3 regions of the Streptomyces sp. NPDC002619 genome follow, and region 2 is predicted to be linked to each of the others. Evidence: riboswitches for the same ligand, from Rfam matches in the RefSeq annotation. Region 2 holds a riboswitch; each other region holds the start of a gene.
What was found. Region 2 has a riboswitch for cyclic di-AMP ahead of ACFYXB_RS26970 (M23 family metallopeptidase). Riboswitches for the same ligand answer to the same signal wherever they lie in the genome.
Positions count from the first base shown of each region.

Region 1: linked by a shared signal. The riboswitch ahead of ACFYXB_RS01865 (NlpC/P60 family protein) and the one ahead of ACFYXB_RS26970 (M23 family metallopeptidase) in region 2 are both predicted to bind cyclic di-AMP.
Region 3: linked by a shared signal. The riboswitch ahead of ACFYXB_RS30255 (M23 family metallopeptidase) and the one ahead of ACFYXB_RS26970 (M23 family metallopeptidase) in region 2 are both predicted to bind cyclic di-AMP.

Region 1 is NZ_JBIAQV010000001.1:356,074-361,615, forward strand. It holds gene ACFYXB_RS01860 (tellurite resistance/C4-dicarboxylate transporter family protein) at 1-551, opposite strand, end outside; gene ACFYXB_RS01865 (NlpC/P60 family protein) at 1,007-2,206, opposite strand; cyclic di-AMP (ydaO/yuaA leader) riboswitch at 2,215-2,387, opposite strand; gene pcrA (DNA helicase PcrA) at 2,733-5,243, shown strand; gene ACFYXB_RS01875 (peptidoglycan DD-metalloendopeptidase family protein) at 5,293-5,542, opposite strand, start outside.
Region 2 is NZ_JBIAQV010000019.1:116,163-121,704, forward strand. It holds gene ACFYXB_RS26960 (M16 family metallopeptidase) at 1-766, shown strand, start outside; gene ACFYXB_RS26965 (M16 family metallopeptidase) at 763-2,151, shown strand; cyclic di-AMP (ydaO/yuaA leader) riboswitch at 2,376-2,535, shown strand; gene ACFYXB_RS26970 (M23 family metallopeptidase) at 2,549-3,304, shown strand; gene ACFYXB_RS26975 (GntR family transcriptional regulator) at 3,492-4,178, shown strand; gene ACFYXB_RS26980 (HPr family phosphocarrier protein) at 4,396-4,677, opposite strand; gene ACFYXB_RS26985 (GNAT family N-acetyltransferase) at 4,854-5,542, shown strand, end outside.
Region 3 is NZ_JBIAQV010000024.1:95,555-101,096, reverse strand. It holds gene ACFYXB_RS30265 (PrsW family intramembrane metalloprotease) at 1-205, shown strand, start outside; gene ACFYXB_RS30260 (aldo/keto reductase) at 290-1,234, opposite strand; gene ACFYXB_RS30255 (M23 family metallopeptidase) at 1,362-2,408, opposite strand; cyclic di-AMP (ydaO/yuaA leader) riboswitch at 2,416-2,575, opposite strand; gene ACFYXB_RS30250 (PP2C family protein-serine/threonine phosphatase) at 2,819-4,000, opposite strand; tRNA gene ACFYXB_RS30245 (tRNA-Met) at 4,182-4,255, opposite strand; gene ACFYXB_RS30240 (dihydrofolate reductase family protein) at 4,322-5,452, opposite strand.

The DNA of each region.
Region 1 (5,542 bases), on a different contig from region 2:
TGCCGCGGTTCGAAGCGGGGCAGCGCGAAGCCGTACAGCACGAGCCCCAGCCAGAACAGCACCAGCGCGGTGTGCGCGAGCCAGGCCGTCGACTCGACGGCCGCCAGAGTGGCCGCCAGGACGGCGAGTCCCTGCGTGGCCACACAGCCCAGGAACACCGCGCCCGGCATGTGGCGCTGCCAGTGCGGTACGACGAGGAGCATCAGGACCGGCCAGAGTACGGCCGACAGCGCGAGCAGCGCCTCCGCCACCGTCTGCCAGCCGAGCATGGAGAAACGCGTGCCGAGCACGGTGGTCGCGGCCACGGCCGTCAGCGCGCCCGGCGTCCTCGCCTGGGCCACCCACCGCTCCCGATCGCGCACCAGTCCCACCCCGAAGGACGCGGCGAGCGCCAGCCAGGAGACACAGGCCATCGTCAGAAACAGCCGGGACAGGACCTCGTATCCGGTCAGCTGCAGCCCGACCGACACGATCCCGGTCGCCATCACGGCGGCCCCGGCCGCAGGCGGACGCTGCGCCCACCAGGGGCGAAGGGGAGAGGTCCCGGGCATGGGCCCGATGCTAGGGACCAACACACCCGATACGAGCGGGCCACGCGCGCGTGACCTTCAAAAACGCGCGCGTGCGGGACAGGGGCGAGGCGCGTGCGCGCGGTGTGGTGGGCCGTGGCGCGCGTTGCCAGGAGCCCGCGCCTGGGGCGACCCGAGCGGGCGCGGCGCCCCGTGGGAGGGGCGTGCGCCTCAGGGAGGGGCGCGTCGTGCTTGTGCCCGGCGCGGAGTGCACGAGGCGCGCCGGGCGTGTGGAACAGGCGCCGGGCGCGCACATGATGCGCTAGGCGCACGGCACGCGAGCGCACGCCCGGCGGGCGGTACGGCGACTCGCTCCCTGCGTCCGCGCCCCCGCGCTCGCCCAGGCGGCACGAGCCGCCGCGTGCGGTGCGGGAGTGCACGCCCCGCGTGTGACGTACCTCGCGCGCCCCGTTGCTCGGGCACGCGCCCCGCCTTGGTCAGGCCGGGCGTACCACGCTGTGGATGATCGAGTCGCCGGCGTAGTAGACCGACTCCTCGCGGACGTAGGCGCCGGGCTTCGGGGCGTGGATCATCATGCCGTCGCCGATGTAGAGGCCGACGTGGCTGATGTCGTCGTAGAAGAAGATCAGGTCACCGGGCTGGGCGTCGGCGAGGGAGACGGTGGTGCCCGCGTTGACCTGGTCCCAGGTGGTGCGCGGGAGGTCGACGCCGGCGGCCTTCCAAGCGGCCTGGGTGAGGCCGGAGCAGTCGTAGGAGTCGGGCCCGGTGGCGCCCCAGACGTACGGCTTGCCGATCTGGGCGCGGGCGAAGGCGATCGCCTTGTCGGCCTTGGTGGCGTACGAGTCGGACGAAGATGATCCGGACGAGGGCGAGGTCGACGAACCCGACGAACTTGTCGAGCCCGAGGAGCCCGTCGAGCCCGAGGAGCTGCTCTCCTTCTGCGCCGCCGCTTCCTCCGCCGCCTTCTGCGCCGCCTGCTGCTTGGCGAGCTCGGCGGCCTTCCGCGCCGCCTCCTCCTGCTTCTGCTTCTCGATGGCGGCGAGCCGCGCCTTCTCCTCCGCCGTCAGCTTGGACAGCAGCTCACGCGCGCTGGAGAGCTTCGTCTGGACGGTCGCCTTCGCGGTCTTCAGCTCGCTCTGCGACTCGTTCAGCGTCTCGAGGCTCTTGGTGGCCTCCTGCCGCTTCTTCATCGTCGCGGACTGCTCCGTGACGTAGTCGTCGACCGCGTCCTTCTGGCGCGTGGTCATCCGGCTCATCAGCTGGGTCTGGTCGAAGTAGTCCTGCGGACTGTCGGCCAGGAGGAAGGTGGCGGTGTCGGGGGCGGCGGCACCGGTGCGGTACTGGGCCGCGGCGAACGTGCCCAGCTCCTCGCGGGCTTTGTTGAGCTTGTCCGTGCGCCGGGCGACGTCGTCCAGAAGCGCGTCGACCTGCTTGCGCTGCGTGCCGGACTTCTCCTTGGCCGAGTTGTACTTCTCGGTCGCCGACTCCGCCTGGCGGTAGAGGTCGTCGACCTTCTTCTGCACCTCCTCGACGCTCGGCTTGCCGTCGGTGGAGGGGGCGGCGTTGGCGGTCTGGGTGAGCAGGGCCACAGAGGTGAGGGCGGCGGTGGCGAGGACGGGGGTGCCTATGCCGGCTATGCGCGTGCTCGCGGCGCGCGGCTTGCGGTGCGACGCCAAAGGAGGCGACTCCTTCCATGTTCCGCCTACCGAGTTAGCTGTCGGGTTCGGGCGGGTGGTTCGGAAGGCTTGCCCTACGGCCCGTTCTCCGGAAGGGAGTTGGGCCGATCCACCCCAAGGTCGGTGGGTCCCCGGCTCCGGCGGCCTCGGGGCGGCACACCGGACTCGGCGGAGGCCGCGCGGCCCGGCGACGTTCGCCGGTGGGGGTCGTACGGCCCGCCCGGAACGGTAGCCAACTGGTGTGGCGCCTGTGAAGGTTGATGGGCGATATGCCCGATACATTTTCGTGACCTTTGGTCAAGGTGCGACAAGGCGTGGTTGATAGATGACGACGAGCAGTGACTTGTCCGGTTTGTTCGCCGTGTCGATCGTCGGTGCCCGCGTGCCACCCGACCGGAATTCGGCTCGTCGCGCACCGTGATCAAGCGATCGTTGCTGGTGACGGCGGTGCCGGGCTGTCGGGGAACGAGGGATGTTCTCGGGGCGGCGGCGGGTTGTCGGTGGGGCGCCCTAGACTCGGAGAGCGATGAGCAGCCTCTTTGACGACAGCTTCCTGGCGAACCTCCAGGCCCCCCAGGGGCGCGAGGAGGAACCCCCGCCACCGCCCGAGGACGATCATGCTCCGGAGTCACTTCCGGACGATCTGTTCGGCGGGAAGTTCGACGTGCCGCCGGACCGGGACTCGTACTACCGCGACGGCGCCCCGCGCCCGGCCATCGACGCGGCCGCCCTCCTGGAGGGGCTGAACGAGAACCAGCGCGCGGCCGTCGTCCATGCCGGCACCCCCCTGCTCATCGTGGCCGGCGCCGGCTCCGGCAAGACCCGTGTGCTCACGCACCGCATCGCGTATCTCCTGGCCGAGCGGAGCGTGCACCCGGGCCAGATCCTCGCGATCACCTTCACCAACAAGGCCGCGGGCGAGATGAAGGAGCGCGTCGAGCAGCTCGTCGGCCCGCGCGCGAACGCGATGTGGGTGATGACCTTCCACAGCGCGTGCGTGCGCATCCTGCGGCGCGAGAGCAAGAAGCTGGGCTTCACATCGAGCTTCTCGATCTACGACGCCGCCGACTCCAAGCGGCTCATGGCACTCGTCTGCCGTGATCTCGATCTCGATCCCAAGCGCTATCCGCCCAAGTCCTTCAGCGCCAAGATCAGCAACCTCAAGAACGAGCTGATCGACGAGGAGGACTTCGCCGCGCAGGCCGCTGGGGGCACATCCCAGACGGAGTCTGGGGGAGGCTTTGAGAAGACCCTCGCCCAGGCCTACGCCCTCTACCAGTCGCGTCTGCGCGAGGCGAACGCCCTCGACTTCGACGACCTGATCATGACGACGGTCAATCTGCTGCGCGCCTTCCCGGACGTCGCCGAGCACTACCGCCGCCGCTTCCGGCACGTCCTGGTCGACGAGTACCAGGACACCAACCACGCCCAGTACGCGCTCGTGCGCGAACTCGTCGGCACCGGCCGGCACGACGAGGACGTACCGCCCGCCGGGCACGACCTACCGCCCGCCGAGCTGTGCGTCGTGGGCGACGCCGACCAGTCGATCTACGCCTTCCGCGGCGCGACGATCCGCAACATCCTCCAGTTCGAGGAGGACTACCCGGACGCGACGACGATCCTCCTGGAGCAGAACTACCGCTCCACCCAGACGATCCTGTCCGCCGCCAACGCGGTCATCGAGCGCAACGAGTCCCGCCGCCCCAAGAACCTGTGGACCAACGCGGGCGCGGGCGCGCAGATCACCGGCTATGTGGCCGACACGGAGCACGACGAGGCGCAGTTCGTCGCCGACGAGATCGACCGGCTCACGGACGCGGGCGAGGCGAAGTCCGGCGACGTCGCCGTGTTCTACCGCACCAACGCCCAGTCCCGTGTCTTCGAAGAGGTCTTCATCCGCGTCGGCCTGCCCTACAAGGTCGTCGGCGGTGTCCGCTTCTACGAGCGCAAGGAGGTCCGGGACGTCCTGGCCTACCTGCGCGTGCTCGCGAACCCTGAGGACTCGGTCCCGCTGCGCCGCATCCTCAACGTGCCCAAACGCGGCATCGGTGAACGCGCGGAGGCGATGATCGACGCCCTCGCCCAGCGCGAGAAGATCAGCTTCCCGCAGGCGCTGCGCCGCGTCGACGAGGCGTACGGCATGGCCGCGCGGTCCACGAACGCCGTCAAGCGGTTCAACACGCTGATGGAGGACCTCCGTACGATCGTCGAGTCGGGCGCGGGACCGGCCACCGTCCTGGAAGCCATACTCGAACGCACCGGCTATCTGGCCGAGTTGCAGTCCTCGACCGACCCCCAGGACGAGACCCGGATCGAGAACCTCCAGGAACTCGCCGCCGTCGCCCTGGAGTTCGAGCAGGAACGAGCGGAGGGCGAGCAGGGCACCCTGGCCGACTTCCTGGAGCAGGTCGCGCTGGTAGCCGACTCCGACCAGATCCCGGACGAGGACGAGGAGGGCTCCGGCGTCATCACGCTGATGACCCTCCACACGGCCAAGGGCCTGGAGTTTCCGGTGGTCTTCCTGACCGGCATGGAGGACGGCGTCTTCCCTCACATGCGCGCCCTCGGCCAGACCAAGGAACTGGAGGAGGAGCGGCGCCTCGCGTACGTCGGCATCACCCGTGCGCGGGAGCGGCTCTACCTCACGCGCTCGACCCTGCGCAGCGCCTGGGGCCAGCCGTCGTACAACCCGCCCTCCCGCTTCCTGGAGGAGATCCCGGCCGCCCACATGGAGTGGAAGCGGACAGGGGCCACAGCGCCCGTGTCCTCGGGCCCGGCGTCCGGCATCGCGGCCTCGCTGTCCTCGACCCGCTCGCGCTCCTCGGCGTCGGGCGCGTCCGGGTTCGCCACGAACCGGGCTTCGCAGAAGCCGGTGGTGTCCCTGGCCGTCGGGGACCGGGTGACGCACGACCAGTTCGGGCTGGGCACGGTCCTCGCGGTGACGGGCGAGGGCGACAAGGCCCAGGCGACGATCGACTTCGGGGACGCCAAGCCGAAGCGGCTTGTGCTGCGGTACGCGCCGGTGGAGAAGCTGTAGCGCGAAAAGCCGCGGCCCCAGTGGGCCGCGGCTCTGACGAAACCGTTGCTCAGGTGGGGTCGAGGCCGTGGCTGCGCAGCCACGGGAGCGGGTCGATCGCCGAACCGCCTGCGGGCCGAACCTCGAAGTGCAGGTGCGGACCGGTCGAGTTGCCGGAGTTCCCGGAGTAGGCGATCGGATCGCCGGCCTTGACGACCGTCCCGGAGACGACGCGGTAGCTGGAGAGGTGGCAGTACCAGGTCTCCGTGCCGTCCATCGCCGTCACGATCATCATGTTGCCGTAGGCGCTGTTCCACTGC
Region 2 (5,542 bases):
CGCCTGGGTCGAGAAGTACTTCGGCTCGATCCCCGCCCACGACGGCAAGCCCACGCCGCGTGACGGCTCGCTGCCGGACGTCATCGGCGAGCAGCTGCGCGAGGTCGTCGTCGAGGAGGTCCCGGCCCGCGCCCTGATGGCCGCCTACCGGCTCCCCGAGGACGGCACGCGCGAGGCGGACGCGGTCGACGTGGCGCTCACCGTCCTGGGCGGCGGCGAGTCCTCCCGGCTCTACAACCGGCTCGTACGGCGCGACCGTACGGCGGTCGCGGCCGGGTTCGGCCTGCTGCGGCTGGCCGGGGCGCCCTCCCTGGGCTGGCTGGACGTGAAGACCTCCGGCGATGTCGAGGTGCCGGTCATCGAGACCGCGATCGACGAGGAGCTCGCCCGCTTCGCCGAGGAGGGCCCCACGTCCGAGGAAATGGAGCGCGCCCAGGCCCAGTTGGAGCGCGAGTGGCTGGACCGGCTCGGCACGGTCGCGGGCCGCGCCGACGAACTGTGCCGGTACGCCGTCCTGTTCGGCGACCCGCAGCTCGCCCTCACCGCCGTGCAGCGCGTCCTCGCGGTGACCCCGGAGGAGGTCAAGGAGGTCGCCCAGGCCCGGCTGCGCCCCGACAACCGCGCGGTGCTCGTGTACGAGCCGCTGTCGGCCGAGTCCGCGGAGCACACCGAGGACCCGGGCATCCCCGAGGACCCGGAGTCCGAGGCCACCGTCGAAGCCGGCGCCACCGCAGACCAGGACGACAACGAGGAGGCGGCCAAGTGACCGAGCTCGCCGCGATGGAGTTCCACCCCCAGCCCCGCGCGGGCGAGGCGAAGCCGTGGGCCTTCCCGGCCCCCGAGCGAGGCACGCTGGACAACGGCCTGACCGTGCTGCGCTGCCACCGCCCCGGCCAGCAGGTCGTGGCCGTCGAGGTGCTCCTCGACGCGCCCCTGGACGCCGAGCCGGCCGGCTTCGACGGCGTCGCCACGATCATGGCGCGGGCCTTCTCCGAGGGCACCGACAAGCACTCCGCCGAGGAGTTCGCCGCCGAGCTGGAGCGCTGCGGCGCCACCCTCGACGCGCATGCCGACCACCCCGGCGTCAGGCTGAGCCTGGAGGTACCCGCCTCCCGCCTCGGCAAGGCGCTCGGGCTGCTCGCCGACGCCCTCAGGGCGCCGGCGTTCGCGGACAGCGAGGTCGAGCGGCTGGTCCGCAACCGCCTCGACGAGATCCCGCACGAGCTGGCCAACCCCTCCCGCCGCGCTGCCAAGGAGCTCTCCAAGGAGCTGTTCCCGGCGACCGCGCGCATGTCCCGCCCGCGCCAGGGCACCGAGGACACGGTCGAGAAGATCGACGCGGTGGCCGTAAGCGCCTTCTACGACCGGCACGTCAGGCCCGCCACGGCCACCGCCGTGGTCGTCGGCGACCTCACCGGCATCGACCTGGACGAGCTGCTCGGCGAGACCCTGGGCGACTGGACCGGCTCCCAGGCTCAGCCGCGCCCCGTGCCGCCGGTGAGCGCCGACGACACCGGCCGGGTCGTCATCGTGGACCGCCCCGGCGCTGTCCAGACCCAGCTGCTCATCGGCCGCGTCGGCTCCGACCGGCACGACCGCGTGTGGCCCGCGCAGGTGCTCGGCACGTACTGCCTCGGCGGCACCCTCACCTCCCGCCTGGACCGCGTCCTGCGCGAGGAGAAGGGCTACACCTACGGTGTGCGCGCGTTCGGCCAGGTCCTGCGGTCCGCCCCGGACGGCACAGGCGCCTCGATGCTCGCCATCAGCGGCTCCGTGGACACCCCGAACACCGGCCCGGCGCTGGCGGACCTGTGGACCGTGCTGCGCACGCTCGCCGCGGAAGGACTCACCGACGCGGAGCGCGACGTCGCCGTGCAGAACCTGGTCGGCGTGGCGCCGCTCAAGTACGAGACGGCGGCGGCCGTGGCCAGCACGCTCGCCGACCAGGTCGAGCAGTACCTGCCCGACGACTACCAGGCGACGCTGTACCAGCAGCTCGCAGCCACCGGCACCGTGGAGGCCACCGCCGCCGTGGTCAACGCCTTCCCGGTGGAACGGCTGGTCACGGTCCTGGTCGGCGACGCGGCGCAGATCAAGGAGCCCGTGGAGGCTCTCGGCATCGGCGAAGTGAGCGTCGTCTCCGCCGAGTAGAGCACGCGTAGAGCCCGTGTGGTGCACGCGCGCGTGGGGCTCTGACGACCGACGGGTTGTCAGGGCCCTTTCTCATTTCCCCCAGATGTCCGAATTGGGGCGGAGGTTGCCTGTCTGCCCTGTGGGATGCGCTACAAAAGCCCGGATCGGTTTGGGGATTGAAACTTGTCCCGCTTAGCGTCGTCCGGGCTGTTCGTCAGGCAGTGCGCCGCGCCCGCGGCACCGGACAGTCATCGCCGAGTCCCCCTACGGCGCGAGCCAGGGGAGCCGGGGACCCACACGTCCCTGGGGTGAATCGGACGCCCGCGCCGAGCGAGGGGGTCCGTAGGAGACCTTCCTGCTCCGAACCCGTCAGCTAACCCGGTAGGCGAGAAGGAAGGAAAGGACCAGCCACTCCATGGCGTTCACCCGCGCCACCGGGAAGCACCGCCGTCCCACCCGGACACGTCGCACCACCGCTCGCGCGGCGGGCGTCGCGGCCCTCGCCACCACCGGCGTCATGGGCACCCTCGCGGCCACCCCGGCGCTCGCCGCCGAGACCCCGGCCGAGCAGACGGGCCTCATCCCCGTCGTCACCCTCGGCGACTCGGTCGCCCAGCAGATCGACGCCCAGGCCGCAGCCCAGAAGCAGGCCGCCGAGGAGAAGGCGGCCGAGCAGGCCGCGCGCAAGGCGGCCGCGCAGGAGGCCAAGAAGGAGCGCGCGGCCAAGGAGCGCGCCGCCCGCGAGGCCGAGCGCAAGCGCCTCAACGCCTTCGTCGTGCCGATAGCGAACTCGTACGTCTCCACCGGCTACAAGACCGGCGGCTCCCTGTGGTCCTCCGGCGCCCACACCGGCATCGACTTCCACGCCTCCTCCGGCACCACCGTCCACGCGGTCGGCTCGGGCACGGTCGTGTCGACCGGCTGGGGCGGGGCGTACGGCAACCAGATCGTGATCAGGATGGCCGACGGGATGTACACCCAGTACGGCCACCTGTCGTCGATCGGTGTCTCGGTGGGACAGACGGTCGTCCCCGGCCAGCAGATCGGCCTGTCCGGCGCGACCGGCAACGTGACCGGGCCGCACCTCCACTTCGAGGCCCGTACGACCCCGGAGTACGGCTCGGACATCGACCCCGTCGCCTATCTCCGCAAGCACGGCGTGAACGTCTGACGACCCAAGGCGCGACAGCGAGGCCCCGGCTCCCTCGAGCCGGGGCTTTCGTCGTTTCGGACCCCCCGCTGTCCAAAAAATATCCATGGATTCCGGCCCGCCATCGGAAATTCCGGCTCATTGCAATAGAGTCACAGAACACACGTCAATCGTCGACGTTTCACGGGGATTAAGGCGGAGGTCGGTCATGCGTATTCCGGCGCACTCGGTATGCACGGCGATCCGGGACGACATCGTCGCAGGTGTCTACGAGCGCGGCAGCCGGCTCACCGAGGAACTGCTGGCCCGCCGCTACGGCGTCTCGCGCGTCCCCGTCCGCGAGGCTCTGCGCACCCTGGAGGCCGAGGGCTTCGTGGTGACCCGGCGGCACGCGGGCGCGTGCGTCGCCGAACCGACCGAGCAGGAGGCCGCCGACCTGCTGGAGATGCGCATGCTCCTGGAGCCGCTCGGCGCCTCCCGGGCCGCTCAGCGGCGTACCGAGGCGCATCTCAAGGTGCTGCGCGGCCTGGTCAGGCTGGGCCAGGAGCGGGCCAGGCGGGGCAACAGCGAGGACCTGCGCTCGCTGGGCGGCTGGTTCCACGAGACGCTCGCGCAGGCCTCCGGCAGCCATGCCCTGACCTCGATGCTCACCCAGTTGCGGCACAAGATCGCATGGATGTACGCGATCGAGGCGCCCGCCGACCCCGCGGAGTCCTGGGCGGAGCACGGTGCCATCGTGGACGCCGTGGCGCGCGGCGACGGCGAGCGCGCGCGGGCGATCACGGCGCTGCACACCGAGCGCGCGACGACCGCGCACCGGCTGCGATTCGCGCCCGGCGCGGAGCGTGTGAGGAACTCGCAACACCCCGTAAACATGTCGAGCCTGCGGCATTAACACGGGCGCCGTATACAAAGAGGGGATATTCGGGTGGCGTGAATTTCCGCTGACCTTTCTCGCGTGCGCCGTGAATTCATGGCGCACGCCTCATTCGTGCGTCCTGAGTCTGTCCCGCGGTGAATTCACCAGATGTGCCGCGGAAACGCGGAAGCCGCGCCACCCCTGCTGGGCGACGCGGCTTCCCGGTACCGGTCCGGTATGAATCCGGTACGGTTCAGACGGTCTCGGGCAGTTCCTCGAGGCCCTCGGCGACCAGCTTGGCCAGCCGGTCCAGGGCGACGTCCGCGCCTTCGGCGTCGGAGGCGAGGACGATCTCCTCGCCGCCCTGGGCGCCCAGGCCGAGGACGGCCAGCATGGAGGCCGCGTTGACGGGGTTGCCGTCGGCCTTGGCGATCGTCACGGGGACGCCTGCGGCCGTGGCGGCTCGGACGAAGATGGAAGCGGGGCGGGCGTGGAGACCCTCGGCCCAGCCGACGTTGACGCGGCGCTCAGCCATGTGATGCTGCCCTTCAGTGTTCAGGGTTGTCTAGACCAGTTTCCCATATGGTGAAGCATGCCCGGAGCGGTCCTGCGTCCCGCCCAGGCGTGGAGTCGGACCGCGGCCTCGGTCCGACTCCGTTCCCCACAGACTGCCTCGCGCCGTTGTCATTGGCGAGCCGTACTCTGGGGCCCATGCAGACCCCGGCGGACCGGCAGGACCGGCACGAGTACCCCGCCCACTGGGAGGCGGACGTGGTGCTGCGCGACGGTGGCACCGCACGCATCCGGCCGATCACCGTCGACGACGCCGACCGCCTGGTCAGCTTCTACGAGCAGGTCTCGGACGAGTCGAAGTACTACCGCTTCTTCGCGGCGTACCCACGTCTGTCCGCCAAGGACGTCCACCGCTTCACGCACCACGACTTCGTGGACCGGGTGGGGCTCGCGGCCACCATCGGCGGCGAGTTCATCGCCACCGTACGCTACGACCGCATCGGCGCCGGCGGAGCACCCGCCTCCGCCCCCGCCGACGAGGCCGAGGTCGCCTTCCTCGTGCAGGACGCCCAGCAGGGCCGCGGGGTCGCCTCCGCCCTCCTGGAACACATCGCGGCCGTCGCCCGCGAGCGCGGCATCCGCCGGTTCGCCGCCGAGGTGCTGCCCGCCAACACCAAGATGATCAAGGTGTTCACGGACGCCGGGTACACCCAGAAGCGCAGCTTCGAGGACGGCGTCGTACGCCTGGAATTCGACCTCGAACCCACCGACCGGTCCCTTGCAGTGCAGCGCGCGCGGGAGCAGCGCGCGGAGGCGCGGTCCGTACGACGGCTCCTCGCGCCCGGCTCCGTCGCAGTCGTCGGCGTCGGCCGCACGCCCGGCGGGAT
Region 3 (5,542 bases), on a different contig from region 2:
GGCGCGGCGCGCGGGGGCGGGCGCCGACTTCGCCGTACGGGAACGGGAGCTGCTGGCGGAGTTGTGGAGCCGACGGGACGTCGCGCGGCCGGCACTGGAGTACGCGACGCGGACGGCTCCGCCGGTTTGGCCGAGTCATGGGGGGCCGGGGTACTACGGGTATCCGGCGGGGCCGTACCCGACGTACAACCCGTATCGGTGGTAGCCGTGGACGGGTTGACCGATTGACGGGTTGCGGAGGGTTTGGCACCGCCGGAGACCCGGATAGCCACGGAGGATGCCGGAGCCGTCAGGCCGACGCCCGGGTCAGCTTCGTCACTTCCTCGTCCGTCAGCGTCAGCTCCGCCATCCCCAGCAGTGCCGGCAGTTGCTCCAGCGTGCGGGCCGAGGCGATCGGGGCCACCACCGTCGGCTGGGCCGCCAGCCAGGCCAGGGCGACCGTGGGGACGGGGGCGCCGTGGGCCGTGGCGATCTCGTCGAGGGCCGTGAGGACCTTCTGGCCGCGCTCGGTCTCGAGGTGCTGCGCCGCACGTCCCGCACGGGGGCTGTCGACCGTCGTACCGGGCCGGTACTTGCCCGTGAGGAAGCCCGCGGCCAGCGCGAAGTACGGCACGGCCGCGAGGCCGGTGCGGGCGGCGAGGTCCTGCAGCGGGCCCTCGTAGGTGTCGCGCGAGACGAGGTTGTAGTGGGGCTGGAGCGCGACGTACCGGGCCAGGCCCTCGCGGTCGGAGAAGTCGAGGGACTCCTGGAGCCGCTCCGCCGAGATGTTGGAGGCGGCGACGTGCCGCACCTTGCCTGCCCGTACGAGTTCGTCGAGCGCCCCGATGATCTCGTCGACCGGCACTTCCGGCTTGTCGAAGTGCGTGAAGTAGAGGTCGATGTAGTCCGTGTCGAGGCGGCGCAGCGAGGCGTCGGCGGCGGCCTTGATGTTGGCGGCGGACAGGCCCGGGAAGTCGGGGTGCTGGCTGACCTTGGTCGCGATGACGACGTCGGAGCGGTTGCCGCGGGCCTTGATCCACTTGCCGATGACGGTCTCGGACTCGCCGCCCTTGTTGCCGGGGGCGAACGCCGAGTAGGAGTCGGCGGTGTCGACGAAGTTGCCGCCGGCGGCCGTGTAGGCGTCGAGCACGCCGAAGGACGTCGTCTCGTCGGCGGTCCAGCCGAAGACGTTGCCGCCGAGGGCAAGCGGGAAGACCTCGAGGTCGGAGGAGCCGAGTTTGCGCAGAGAAGTCATGCTTCAATTCAACGCACGGACCGGAGCGCCCGATTCCGCCGGCGCCGGAAAGATCCAGTAAACACCTGACCGGCGGCCCAGACGTCGGGGGGTTGTCGTCAGGACCGCCGGGGATCAGGAAGGTGCGTCAGGGGGTGAGGCCCTTGTCGCGCAGCCACGGCATCGGGTCGATGCCCGTGGCCTGGCCGCCGGGGTGGACCTCGAGGTGCAGGTGCGGGCCGGTGACGTTGCCGGTGGCGCCGACGCGGCCGATGACGTCGCCGGTGTTGACCTTCTGGCCGACGCTGACGTTGATCGAGGACTGGTGGCAGAACCACAGCTCGGTGCCGTCGTCGAGGGTGAGGATCGTGCGGTAGCCGTACGCGCCGGCCCAGCCCGCCTCGGTGATCGTGCCGGTGTGGATGGCCTTGATCAGGGTGCCCGTGGGGGCGGCGAAGTCTAGGCCGGTGTGGTAGCCGGAGGACCACATGGAGCCGGCCTGGCCGAAGGTGCCGGTGATCGTGTACGAGGAGGTCGGCAGCGTGAACTGCTTGGCCAGCGCGGCGAGGCGCTCCTCCTCGGCCTTCTTCTTGGCGGCTGCCTCCGCGGCGGCCTTGGCGTCGGCGGCCTTCGCCGCGGCAGCCTGCTCCGCCTTGGCGGCCTCTTCCGCGACCTGCTTGTCGGCGGCGGCCACGGCAGCGGCGGCGGCCTTGGTCTCGACCTGGCCCTGCTGCTGCTCGGCCTGGGCCATGATCCGGTTGCGCAGGGCCTCACCGGCGTCGGTGGTGCCCTTGGCGGTGTCGGCCTGGGTCACGCCGACAGTGCTGAGGGCGGCGGTGGAGCCGGAGCTCTTGGGCGCGTCGGAGGAGGGCGCGTCGCTCAGCAGGGAGCTGACGGAGGGCAGGTCGGGCATGGAGATGGACACCGGAGCCTTGCCGGTGTTGGCGCTGGCCATGCCGCCCGCACCGACGGCGGCTATGACACCGACGCCGAGGACCGTGGAGCTGCGGGCGAGTCCGCCACCGCGCTGCTTGCCGACGCGGTGCCGGCCACGCAGGGGGCGGATGGATTCCTCGGTGGGGTTCCACTCCTCCCAGGGCCCCTCGTCGGCGCGCGGACCGTCGTACCCGAAGGTCTCGGTGCTGCGCTGGCTCGGTACGAACGGGGCTGCTGGAGCAGGCCGGTTGGACGCCACTCGGGCGTACTCCTTTCCTTCCTTCGCCTACCGGGTTAGCTGACGGGTTCGGAGCAGGAAGGTCTCCTACGCGCGTATACCGGCCGTGACTTCACGGCGGCATCCGCGTGATTCACCCCAAGGTGGTGGTTCCCCGGTTCCCTCGCGGGATTCGGCGCGTGCGCACGGAGCCGCCTCTTGTGACGGCTGGGACGACCGCGCTGCGTTATCGAACGTTAATAGACTCGGAGGGCAGATTCCAAGCCGTTCCGCGTGATCATTAACGTTTTCGGTACGGACTTACGGGCCACGACTGGTGAAAATCGGGCGAGTTGACCGCCGCCCTACCACCGCCAGGGAATTTCACAGAGCCTGACGGTGTATCAGTTGTTATCGGAGGGCTTCTACCCGATCACCACCCGTGACAACGATCAAGGACGCCGTACGGCCAGCAGCGCCATGTCGTCCGTCATCCCGCCCCCCGAGTGCCGCCGCACCTCCTCGGCGAGCACCCCGAGCAGCGTGCACGGATCGTCGAAGGTACGCCCGGCCAGCCGCCGCTCGGGGTCGTAGAACCAGCCGTGCGCGTCGCGGGCCTCGGTCAGACCGTCGGTGTACAGCAGCAGCGTGGCCCCGCACGGGAAGCCGGTCTCCTCGGCACGGTCGGGCCACACACCCAGCTCGCCCATGCCGAGCGGCAGCGCGCGCTCCCCGGTGAGCAGCGCCTTCAGCCGGCCGTCGGCATGCAGGAGCAGGGGCGGCGGATGCCCCCGGTTGAGGAACCGGACCGCTTCGTCGCCGTGCGGGATCTCGACGAGGACGGCCGTCGTGAACCCCTCATAGGTGTCGATCCCTTCGCGGCGCGTATCTTCCCGAGTCAGCGCCCGCTCCAGCCGCTGCGCCACCGCCTCCAGCGTGGCCTCCTGCTCTGCGGCCTCCCGGAAGGCCCCGATCACGACCGCGACGGCCGCCACGGCTCCCATGCCCTTCCCGCGTACGTCCCCGACGATGATCCGCACGCCGTGCGGGCTGTCCTGCACCGCGTACAGGTCACCGCCGATGAACGCGCCCGCCTGCGCCGCCTCGTACCGCGCCGCGATCTCGAACCCACCGATGTGCTCGGCGGGTTCGGGCAGTACGGCGCGCTGGGCGGCCTCGGCGATCTCGCGGGCGGAGGCCAGCCGCTTGTCACCGAGGCGGACGACGCGGTTGATGCCGACGGCCAGCAGGGCGACCGTCGCCACGGTGACGTCCTCGGTGACGGACCCGGCACTCGTCTGGGAGCTGAACCCGGCATGCACCGCGAGGGTGCCGGCGGCGGCCGCCACCCCGGTGACGACGGTGGCGCGGAGCGAGGTGAGGGGGGCGGCGACGAGCGGGGCGGCCGTGAAGAACGGGGCGGCGGTGAATTCCATCGGGGTGAGGACGCCGTACAGGATTCCGCCGACGACCAGCAGCGCGGGCAGTATCCGCACGAGCGACCGCGCCAGCGAGGTCCGCCGCTCCACGCGCTCCTCGTGGACGCCGCGCAGGCCCGTGCCGGGCACGGGATCGCCGGGCAGCCGCCCGCCGGCCCTGGCGTACGGCCCCTCGTCCACCTCACCAGAGCGCACTGCTCGTCTCCCGCGTCTCGGCATACGTCCGTCCAGGTTTGCCGGGGCGGATGCGGGCGGCGAGCGCTGTGGGCCGACCGGATGAGCGGGTGTGACGGGAAACACGGAAGCCGCGGGAAATGCCGTGGCAAAACACTCAGGGCCGGAATCCAATTTCTGGATTCCGGCCCTGAGCCTTCAGTAGCGGGGACAGGATTTGAACCTGCGACCTCTGGGTTATGAGCCCAGCGAGCTACCGAGCTGCTCCACCCCGCGTCGTTGAAACCAGTGTACGCCATGCGAAGGACCCCGAGCGCACGGGTTTAATTCCGGCGCCCGTGGTCAGCCCAGCAGGTGCCGGTTCGGCTCCTTGGCCCGGGCCTCGTACTCCGGCAGTACGACGACGTCGGCGCCCTCGGCCGCGAGCAGCCCGCTGCCGTCGGCGCCCGCCACGAACGTGTCCGGCTCCCGCCAGGCCGTGACCACGCGCCGTACTCCCGCACGCAGGATCAGCCGGGCGCAGGGCAGGGGCCGCGAGGCACGGCGGGCGCACGGTTCGAGGCTGCTGTAGACGGTGGCGGCGGGCAGCCGCGGGTCCGCGGGGTCGATCTTCGCTAGCGCCGCCTCCTCGGCGTGCGCCACGGGGTCCTCACCTTCGCGCGAGTGTCCGCGCGCCAGCTCCGTCCCGTCGGCGGCCACCACGACCGCGCCCACGCTGAACGCCGTCCGCGAGGGCGGGCACAGGGCGGCCAGCTCACAGGCGATGCCCATCCAGCGTCGGTCGGCGGCGGTGACCGACGGTCCGGTGCCGGGCGCGGTGGGCTCGTACCGCATCAGTACGACGTCCTCGATCCGCCGCGACTCGACCAGCCGCAGCCGGCCGCGCTGGTAGTCCCCGGGTCCGAACAGCCGGGGTGCCGCCGGGTCGCCCACGAACAGCGGGGCGAGGACCAGTTGGAGTTCGTCTGCGAGGCCCTGCTGGAGGAGCTGCGTGTGGACGGTGCCGCCTCCCTCGACCATCAGCCGCCGGACTCCACGCTCGTCGTGCAGGTGTTTGAGTAGGGCGGGCCAGTCGAGGTCGGGGCCGAGCGGGACGACGTCGGCGGCGAGGCCCAGCGCCCGGGCCCGCTGCGCGCCCTTGTCCGTCGTGTAGACGACCTTGTCGCCGCCCGTGTGCCAGAACTTCGCGTCCGGGTCCAGGTCGCCCGAGCCGCTGACGGTGACCTTGAGCGGGTACTCCGGCCGCCCGTCGGCTACCCGGGCCGCGCGCCGCTCGGGCGAGTTGACCAGGAGCCGCGGGTTGTCGGCGCGGATGGTGCCGGCGCCGATCAGGATCGCGTCGACGGATGCCCGTACCTCGTCGACGCGGTCGAAGTCCGCCGGGCCGGACAACAGGAGCCGCTCGGGGCCGGTGTCATCGAGGTACCCGTCGAGGGAGACGGCGGCGGAGAGGAGGACGTACGGGAGGGGCATCGGCGTGCTCCGGGGTTCCGGTGATCTGGTGATCCGGCGTGAGGACGGGCGGACTCTGCCGCGACGGGCGGGCTTGGTTCAAGTTTGAAA